Regions from separate parts of the Gordonia sp. NPDC003422 genome, predicted to be linked through region 2. Evidence: riboswitches for the same ligand, from Rfam matches in the RefSeq annotation. Region 2 holds a riboswitch; the other holds the start of a gene.
What was found. A riboswitch is a leader RNA that binds a small molecule or an ion and turns the genes downstream of it on or off. The one in region 2 is predicted to bind cobalamin.
Positions count from the first base shown of each region.

Region 1: it holds a riboswitch for cobalamin, as region 2 does, so the genes downstream of both, cobN (cobaltochelatase subunit CobN) here and metE (5-methyltetrahydropteroyltriglutamate--homocysteine S-methyltransferase) in region 2, are expected to answer to the same signal.

Region 1 covers NZ_JBSFQL010000012.1:71,316-75,729, reverse strand. The annotation lists gene ACWDTF_RS12230 (precorrin-2 C(20)-methyltransferase) at 1-345, opposite strand, end outside; gene ACWDTF_RS12225 (precorrin-8X methylmutase) at 348-971, opposite strand; gene ACWDTF_RS12220 (precorrin-3B synthase) at 1,014-2,195, opposite strand; cobalamin riboswitch at 2,239-2,397, shown strand; gene cobN (cobaltochelatase subunit CobN) at 2,450-4,414, shown strand, end outside.
Region 2 covers NZ_JBSFQL010000002.1:124,258-128,671, reverse strand. The annotation lists gene ACWDTF_RS02335 (AraC family transcriptional regulator) at 1-73, shown strand, start outside; gene metE (5-methyltetrahydropteroyltriglutamate--homocysteine S-methyltransferase) at 142-2,433, opposite strand; cobalamin riboswitch at 2,598-2,771, opposite strand; gene ACWDTF_RS02325 (cold-shock protein) at 2,974-3,180, shown strand; gene uraH (hydroxyisourate hydrolase) at 3,527-3,853, opposite strand; gene uraD (2-oxo-4-hydroxy-4-carboxy-5-ureidoimidazoline decarboxylase) at 3,853-4,383, opposite strand; gene ACWDTF_RS02310 (solute carrier family 23 protein) at 4,393-4,414, opposite strand, start outside.

The DNA of each region.
Region 1 (4,414 bases), on a different contig from region 2:
GTACGAGCTGTAGAAGAGGGGATCGCCTTCGGCGAGCAGTGCGACACTGCGACCCTCCCGCAGATGCGCGGCGAGGATATCCGCACTGGCGGAATAGAAGTCGTCAAGAGCTCCCTGATAGCCGCCCGGATGGTCGGTGGTCTCGGTGGTCACCGGATACATCAGCCGTTCTTCGATCTGACCATCGCTGAAGTACGGTTCCGCCACCGTCCGAGCGATGCTGTTGCCATGTCGCGCACAGTGATACGCGATGACATCGGCCGCGCCGATCACCCGCGCAGCCTTCACCGTCACGAGTTCGCTGTCGCCGGGGCCGAGTCCGACGCCCCACAGTTTGCCGGTCACGCTCACTCCTGGGCCGACGCGAGGGCGTTGAGGGCGGCGGCCGTGATCGCCGACCCACCCCGGCGACCGGTGACCGTGATGAATTCCAGATCGGTCCGTTCCGCTAGGGCCGCACACGATTCGGCGGCGCCGACGAAGCCGACCGGGGCGCCGACGATGGCCGCGGGCCGAGGTGCGCCGTCGTCGATCAGATCGAGAAGCGCGAACAGAGCAGTCGGCGCGTTGCCGATCGCCACCACCGATCCTTCCAGGCGTGTAAGCCAGAACTGCAGCGCCGCAGCAGTTCTCGTTGTGCCCATTCGTTCGGCGAGTTCCGGCAGCCCGGGTTCGCCCAGGTAACACAGCACGTCGTTGTCGGCGGGCAGGCGCTTGCGGGTGACCCCGGCGGCTACCATCGAGGCGTCGCAGAGGATCGGTGCGCCGGAACCCAGCGCGGCCCGCGCCGCCTCGACCACCCCGTCGGTGGCCACGACGTCAGCCGGCAGGTCGGTCTGTCCGCAGGCGTGGATCATCCGAACCACCACCGTGGCGACGTCGGGGGCAAATGCGGTGAGGTCGGATTCGGCGCGGATGGTGGCGAATGACTGTCGATAGATCGCGGCGCCGTCACGCAGGTAGTCGGTCATGGTGGGCTCAGTGTATCGAGCCGCCCGCACCGGGCTCGACGGCTACTGCCCGCGTTCGGTCGTGCGATATCCGTCCGGACCGGCCTCGACGCGCAGGTGTGGCGTGACCGGGGAACCGCACCCGCGGCCACACCCGACCCAGTGTTCTCGCTCGGTGACCTCCTGCCCGGACGCCACACGGGCGAGCAGATCCTCGCGTACCGGGGCCAGCCCATTGCTGCAGCCGGGTGCTCCCGCACAGCAGCTGACCGCTGCCCACGGCGACGACGCGTCGAAGGTCAGCCCCATCGGTGCGAGCACCCGCACCACGGTCTCCGCGACGCCCTCGGTGAGGTCGCAGACCAGGATCTCGCGATCGGGCGTGAAGATGATCGGAGCGCCGATGGCGGCCAGGAATTCGGCCAATCGGGCCGGCAGCCTGCCGAGTTCGACAACCGACCCGAGCAGCACCATCCCGTTGTCCTGCTCGAACCACCCGACGATCGGTTCGGTCTCGGTTTCCGGCCGAGGGTAGCCATCACCGACCGGATCTAGGCCTTTACCAGCGCGTTCGACGACGCGGGCCTGATCTGCGGCGTCTAGGTCGGCGAACCGCCACGCGGTCGGCGCCACCTCGAGCATCGCGTCGGCGACCACGAGGAGCGCGTCGACGATCGATTCCGCCCCGGTGGCCGACCCGAGCGTCGCACCGCCGACGACTATGTCGGCGAGCGGGCCGGGCCGGGCTGATCGATGGTCGGTGCTCGCGCGAGCCACCGCGTGGACATCGGGTGAGCGTCGGGTGATGTCGCCGCGACCGTCGTCCAGACCGAAGAGGAATCGCCCGGACAGCGCCGCGAATCGATCGTCGGCTCGCAGCCGCTCGTCGAGAAGCCGGATCATCGGTCGTACGTCTACGACACCGCCGATGCGGCCCGACAGCGGGCTTGCCTCGATGTTCCGGATCTTCTCGTGCGACGCACTCGGGACCAGCCCTGCGCCGGTGACAGCGGCGGCGACGGCCTCGACATCGGTGATGCCGCGCAACTGCAGATTGGCTCGCGCCGTGAGCTCGAGATGGCCGTCGCCCCACTCGGTTGCGACGCGGGCCAGGGTCTCGAGTTGGGGGCCGGTGATCTCTCCGCCGGGGAGCCGGATGCGCGCGAGGTGACCGTCGGCGGCCGGGTGCGTGCTGAACACCCCGGGGCAGCGGTCGGCGGCGGATCGTCCGGCAGGCTGGCTCACCAGTCCAGCGTACGACCGCGCGCAGCATGCCCTGCTCTACACCGGTCGGCTCGCGATTGCGGGTTCGGTAGTCTCGATGCACCGAGAGCACAGAAGCCGGTGTGAGTCCGGCACGGTCGCGCCACTGTGACGGGTAGCCCTGCGTCGTGAGAGCGACTCCGCGGCACCGAAGTCAGACCTGCGCCCCCGGTCACCGCATCACGACACAACCGTTACGACACGCTCCGGGCGCGACATCCCGGCGAGGAGATCTGATGATCCTGCTGCTCTCGACCTCGGACACCGATCTGCTCACCGCCGCCGCGGCTGCCGAACGGGACGGGGTCGACATCGCCGGCGCGAATCCGTCGCGCATCCTCGCCGACGACATCCCGGACCTGGCCGCAGACGCCGATCTTCTGGTCGTGCGCATCCTGGGCGGGACACGAGCCTGGGAGGACGGCCTCGCCGCGGTGGCCGCGACCGGCAAACCCCTCGTGGTGTGTTCGGGAGAGCAACAACCGGACCCTGATCTGATGGCGCAGTCGACGGTCCCGTCGGGTGTGGTCGCCGAAGCCCACAACTATCTCGCCTTCGGCGGGGTGGAGAACATGGTGGGTCTGCACAACTTCCTGTCCGATACCGTGCTGCTGACCGGGCTGGGGTTCGAGCCGCCGCAGCAGACGCCCGCGTGGGGGGTGCTCGACCGCTCGGCCCGGTCCGATCTGCCCGAGAACGCCCCGCGGATCGCAGTGCTCTATTACCGCGCGCAACACCTCGCGGGCAACACCCGCTACATCGATGCGCTGTGTGGCGCCATCGAGGAACGCGGAGCACACGCCCTGCCCGTCTTCTGCGCGTCGCTGCGTACCGCGCCCGACGATCTCATCGATCTGCTCGGTACCGCCGACGCGCTCGTGGTGACGGTCCTCGCGGCAGGCGGTGCCACCCCGGCCACTGCGTCGGCCGGCGGTGATGACGAGGCCTGGAACATCGAACGTCTTGCCGCGCTGGACATCCCGATCCTGCAGGGGCTGTGTCTGACGGGTTCGCGCGCGGACTGGGCAGACAACGACGACGGCCTCTCGCCCCTAGACGTGGCCACCCAGGTCGCGGTTCCCGAGTTCGACGGCCGCATCATCACGGTGCCGTTCTCCTTCAAGGAGTTCGACGAGAACGGGCTGCCCTGGTATCAGCCCGACCTCGAACGCTGCGCCCGCGTGGCAGGTATCGCCGTTGCGCACGCCCGCCTGCGGTCCATCGTGCCCGCGCAGCGTCGCATCGCGATCATGTTGTCGGCCTACCCGACCAAGCACGCCCGCATCGGCAACGCCGTCGGCCTCGACACCCCCCGAAGCCTCCTGCGTTTGCTGACCGCCCTGCGCGACGCCGGGTACGACATCGGGCCGGAGCGCGGGGAGTCGTCGATTCCCGGTCTCGCCGAAGACGATTCGGACGCCCTGATCCACGCGATCATCGCGGCGGGCGGTCAGGACCCGGACTGGCTGACCGAAGAAGCGTTGTCCGCCAACCCGATTCGTATGTCGGCAGCCGACTACCACGACTGGTATCGCACCCTGCCAGAAGAACTGCGTGCCGGGATGGAGCAGCATTGGGGGCCAGCTCCCGGCGACCTCTTCGTCGACCGCTCCCACAACGCCGACGGCGACATCGTGATCGCGGCACTGACGTTCGGGAACATCGCGATCATGGTTCAGCCGCCGCGCGGCTTCGGCGAGAACCCGGTCGCCATCTACCACGACCCCGACCTGCCGCCGTCGCATCACTACCTGGCGAGCTACCGCTGGCTGGCATCGCAGTCCGAGGGTGCGGGTTTTGCGGCCGACGCGATCGTGCACGTCGGCAAGCACGGCAACCTTGAGTGGTTGCCCGGCAAGACGCTGGGCATGTCGGCCGGATGCGGCACCGATGCGGCGCTGGGCGATCTGCCGCTCGTCTACCCGTTCCTCGTGAACGACCCGGGCGAGGGCACCCAGGCCAAGCGGCGCGCCCACGCCGTCCTCGTCGATCATCTGATCCCACCGATGGCACGCGCCGAGTCCTATGGCGACATCGCCCGTCTCGAACAGCTTCTCGACGAGCACGCCAACATCTCCACCCTCGACCCGGCGAAGCTGCCCGCGATCCGCCAGCAGATCTGGACCCTGCTCACCGCCGCCAAGATGGATCACGATCTCGGGCTCAGTGAACGGCCCGACGAAGAGGTCTTCGACGACATG
Region 2 (4,414 bases):
CACCGGACGGTTCGCGGCGGCCTTCCGGCGCAAGTACGGGGTGGCGCCGTCGCAGGTCCTGCGCGATCGGTGAGGTGCACACACAGAACTACCACGTACACACGAGATCCCTTGTGTACGTGGTAGTTCCAGGTGTATGTATCAGACCAGCTGCTCGCGCATGGTCTGCGCGGCGGCGACCATGTTGGTGAGCGACTCGATCACTTCTTCGTTGCCGCGGGTCTTGAGCCCGCAGTCCGGGTTGACCCACAGGCGGCGAGCGTCGACCGCCTTCAACGCGGCCGCCAGCGACTCCTCGATCTCGCCGGTGGCGGGCACGCGCGGCGAGTGGATGTCATAGACACCCGGTCCGACCGCATTGGAGAAGCCGACCTTGTTGAGGTCGTCGAGCACCTCCATGTGCGAGCGGGCCGCCTCGATCGAGGTGACGTCGGCGTCGAGGGCCGCGATCGCCCCGATGACCTCGCCGAACTCCGAGTAGCACAGGTGGGTGTGCACCTGGGTGGTGTCAGCGACACCCGACGTGGACAGTCGGAACGCGGTGACGGCCCAGTCCAGGTAGGCGGGCTTGTCGGCGTCACGCAGCGGCAGCAGCTCGCGCAGCGCGGGCTCGTCGACCTGGATGATGCCGACGCCTGCCTTCTCGAGGTCGACGGTCTCGTCGCGAATCGCGAACGCGATCTGATTCGCCGACTCCGATAGCGGCTGATCGTCGCGGACGAACGACCACGCCAGGATGGTGACCGGCCCGGTGAGCATGCCCTTGACCGGCTTGGCGGTCAGCGACTGCGCGTAGGTGATCCAGTCGACGGTCATCGGCGTCGGACGGCGGACATCGCCGTACAGGATCGGCGGACGCACGCAGCGGGTGCCGTACGACTGCACCCAGCCGTTCTGGGTGGCGAAGAATCCGTCGAGCTGCTCGGCGAAGTACTGCACCATGTCGTTGCGCTCGGGTTCGCCGTGCACCAGCACGTCGAGACCAATCTTCTCCTGCAGTGCAACCACATCGGCCACCTCGGCCTGCATGCGGCGTTCGTACTCCGCCTCATCGATCTCGCCCTTGCGCAGCGCGGCCCGAGCCAGTCGGATGGCCGAGGTCTGCGGGTAGGAGCCGATCGTGGTGGTGGGCAGCGGAGGCAGACCCAGCTGCTCGTACTGCTGCTCCAGCCGGGCGGCGGCCTCACCGCGGGTGATGTCGGCCGACGTCACGGCCTCCAGCCGGGCGCGGACCGCCGGGTCGTGCAGCCGGTCATCGGTCTCACGGGTGGCCAGCGCGCGCCGGCTCTCGTCGAACGCTGCTGCCTCGCTGTCGCGACCGTCGCGCAGGGCGTGAGCCAGCGCCGCGACCTCGCGATACTTCTCCGACGCGAAGGCCAGCCAACCGCGGAGGTTGTCGTCGAGCGTGTCCTCGGCGTCGAGGGTGTAGGGCACGTGCAGCGTGGAGCACGACGTGGAGACCGCAAGGTTGCCGACCGACCCGAGGATGGAACCGAGGGTTCCCAGGGCCTTGTCCAGGTCGGTGCGCCAGATGTTGCGCCCGTTGACGACACCTGCGACGACCAGCTTGTCGGCGAGCTCGGGGACGGCGGCGACGGAGTCGACGCTGCCCTCCACGAGATCGACGGCGATGCCCTCGACACCGGTGCGGGCGAGTTCGCCGAGCGCGCTGCCCGGGTCGCCGAAGTAGGTGGCGACGAGGATCGCCGGCCGGCGCGAGACCCCGGCGAGGCGTTGGTATACAGCACCGGCGAGTTGCGGCAGGCCCTCGACGGCGTCGGTGACCAGCGCGGGCTCGTCGAACTGCACCCATTCGACGCCGGCGTCGAGCAAATGGTCGAGGAGCTCGAAGTAGGCGGGCAGCACGTCGTCGATGCGTGTGATCGGGTGAGCGGCGCCGTCGACCGCCTTGGCCAGCGCAAGGAACGTGACCGGTCCGATGATCACCGGCCGGGCAGCGACGCCCAGGCCGTGGGCCTGCGCGATCTCGGCGAGAACCTTCTCGGGGCGCAACCGGAACGTCGTCGAGTCGGAGATCTCCGGCACCAGGTAGTGGTAGTTGGTGTCGAACCACTTGGTCATCTCCAGCGGAGTGACGTCGGCGTTGCCGCGTGCGGCGGCGAAGTAGCGGTCGAGCGGATCGTCGATGCCGGCCACGCGCGGCGGCAGTGCGTCGAGCATGGCGGCGGTGTCGAGCATCTGGTCGTAGTACGAGAACGAGTTGACCGGGATCGAGTCCAGCCCGGCGTCGGCGAGTTCCTGCCAGGTCTGACGACGAAGATCGGCGGCGACCTTGTCGAGGTCGGTGGCCGAGACGCGTCCGGCCCAGTAGCCCTCGACAGCGCGCTTGAGCTCCCGACGGGGCCCGATCCGGGGTGTACCCAGGACAGTTGTGGTGAACCGGCGAGCCGGTGATTTCCCAGAGGTTGACATGGAAATGCTTCTCCTGCAAACGATGTGGATGGTCCACCGCCGGCAGGGAGGGTCGACAAGCCCCATCGCGCACGGCACTGCCACAGCACGATTCGTCTTCTTCGACCAGCGCCCATTCCACGAGGCGGTGAGCCACCGGACGCGGCGCGTCCGGTACCGCTGGCAGGTCTTCGGACTCGTCGGCGGGCGCGGCAGAAGGTCTCTGCTGCGCGGTCCTACTGGCCGTCGCTTCCCAGACCCGTGGTCCAGTGCTTGTGACGGCGGTCGTTCCGACATACCGCTGCGGGACAGTTCCGGATTCTCACCGGATTCCCTCTCACCCGTCCCGTGTGGGACAGGTTCGACGCCGAACGCGGGAGCAGGGGCTCCATAGTCAACCCGGTCGGCGAACCAGTTGCGTGTGCCAGGTTACCGTCCAGCTCAGTCCTGGCCAAAGGGGAGTGTGGACGCCGATTAAGCGGGGACGCCCATCGTGTGGCAGGATAGATCGGCGCGCCTCAGTTGAGGTGCGTCTGCATAAAGAGAGAAGTACACAGCATCATGGCTCAAGGAACCGTCAAGTGGTTCAACAGCGAAAAGGGCTTCGGCTTCATCGCTCCGGACAACAGCACCGATGGTGACGTTTTCGTTCACTACTCGGCCATCCAGGGCGGCGGATACCGCAGCCTTGACGAGGCAGAGCGCGTCGAGTTCGAGGTGGAGCAGGGTCCCAAGGGTCCCCAGGCGACCTCGGTCACCAAGCTCTGACACCGACTTAACAGCGACGCCGTCCGGATTTTCCGGGCGGCGTCGCTGTTGTTGTGGCGTCTCTATCCCCTACCGCAGGCCAGGTGCGAACCCTCCTCCGCTGCCTGAGCTAGGTGCGACGAGCCCTTGCGAGGAGCCTCGAAGGCCTGGCGACGTCATCTCACCAGGCCCTTCGAGGCTCGTCGACTTCGAGACGCTCCATGCTCGTACCTCGCAATGGGGCTCCTCAGCCCGGCGGCTTGCGCTCCTCGCACCTCAGGGAGCGGAAGTTGGGGCACCTCAAGGTGGAGCGGGAGTGTGGCACCTCAGGGAGCGGAAGTGGGGCACCTCAAGGTCGAGCGGGAGATCAACTACCCCGATACGTCGAGTACGAGTACGGGCTGAGTAGAACCGGCACATGGTAGTGCCGGTCGGGATCGTCTACTTCGAAGCAGATGTCGATCTCCGGATAGAAGCCGTTGATGTCGTTGTCGGCGAACCATTCTCCGGTGTCGAAGACGAGGTGGTAGATCCCCGGCACCAGCGGATCGGTGTTGACCTGACCGATACGTCCGTCGGAATCCGTACTGCCCGAGGCCAACTCGGTACCGCTCGCGTCCTGCAGGGCGACCGCCACCCCGACCGCCGGAGAGCCGGACACCGCGTCGAGGACGTGCGTGGACAACCCGGTCATCAGCCCGCCTTCTCGTCGGCGAATTGTCCGGCCGGTGCCAGCATCCGAATCAGCCTGCTGCGGTTGATCTTCGCGAGCTCCATGCGCAGCACGCGTCGTTCGGTGTCGGCGTCGTTGCGGATGCGTTCCTTGAGGATCGCGAGTAGTTCGTCGGCCGGGCGTCCGTTGGCGAACACCAGGTAGACGTGGCCGAACTTGTCGTCGTAGGCCTTGTTCAGATCCTTCAGCTCGGTCAGCACGGCCGGGTCGGCGCCCGATACCCCGCTTTGTTCACGCTGCGACGACGGGTTGTCGGGCCGGTCCCCGATGCGGGGATGGCCCGACAACGCCTCGTCGAGGTCGGCGTCGGTCAGCTCGGCGAGAATCAGATCCGCGTACTCGAGCAGTGCTTCCTCGTCGGCGAACGGACGTGCCCGGGCAACCCGAAGGGCCCAGATCGACGAGCTGCAGCACTCGTAGAGCGTGCTGATCGCCTGCCGTTCGCTGAGCTCGTTGAAACTCTCGAGCCCACGCCAATCCACCCGTCGCATACCCCTACCCTAAGAGAGTTCGGGCTGGCGG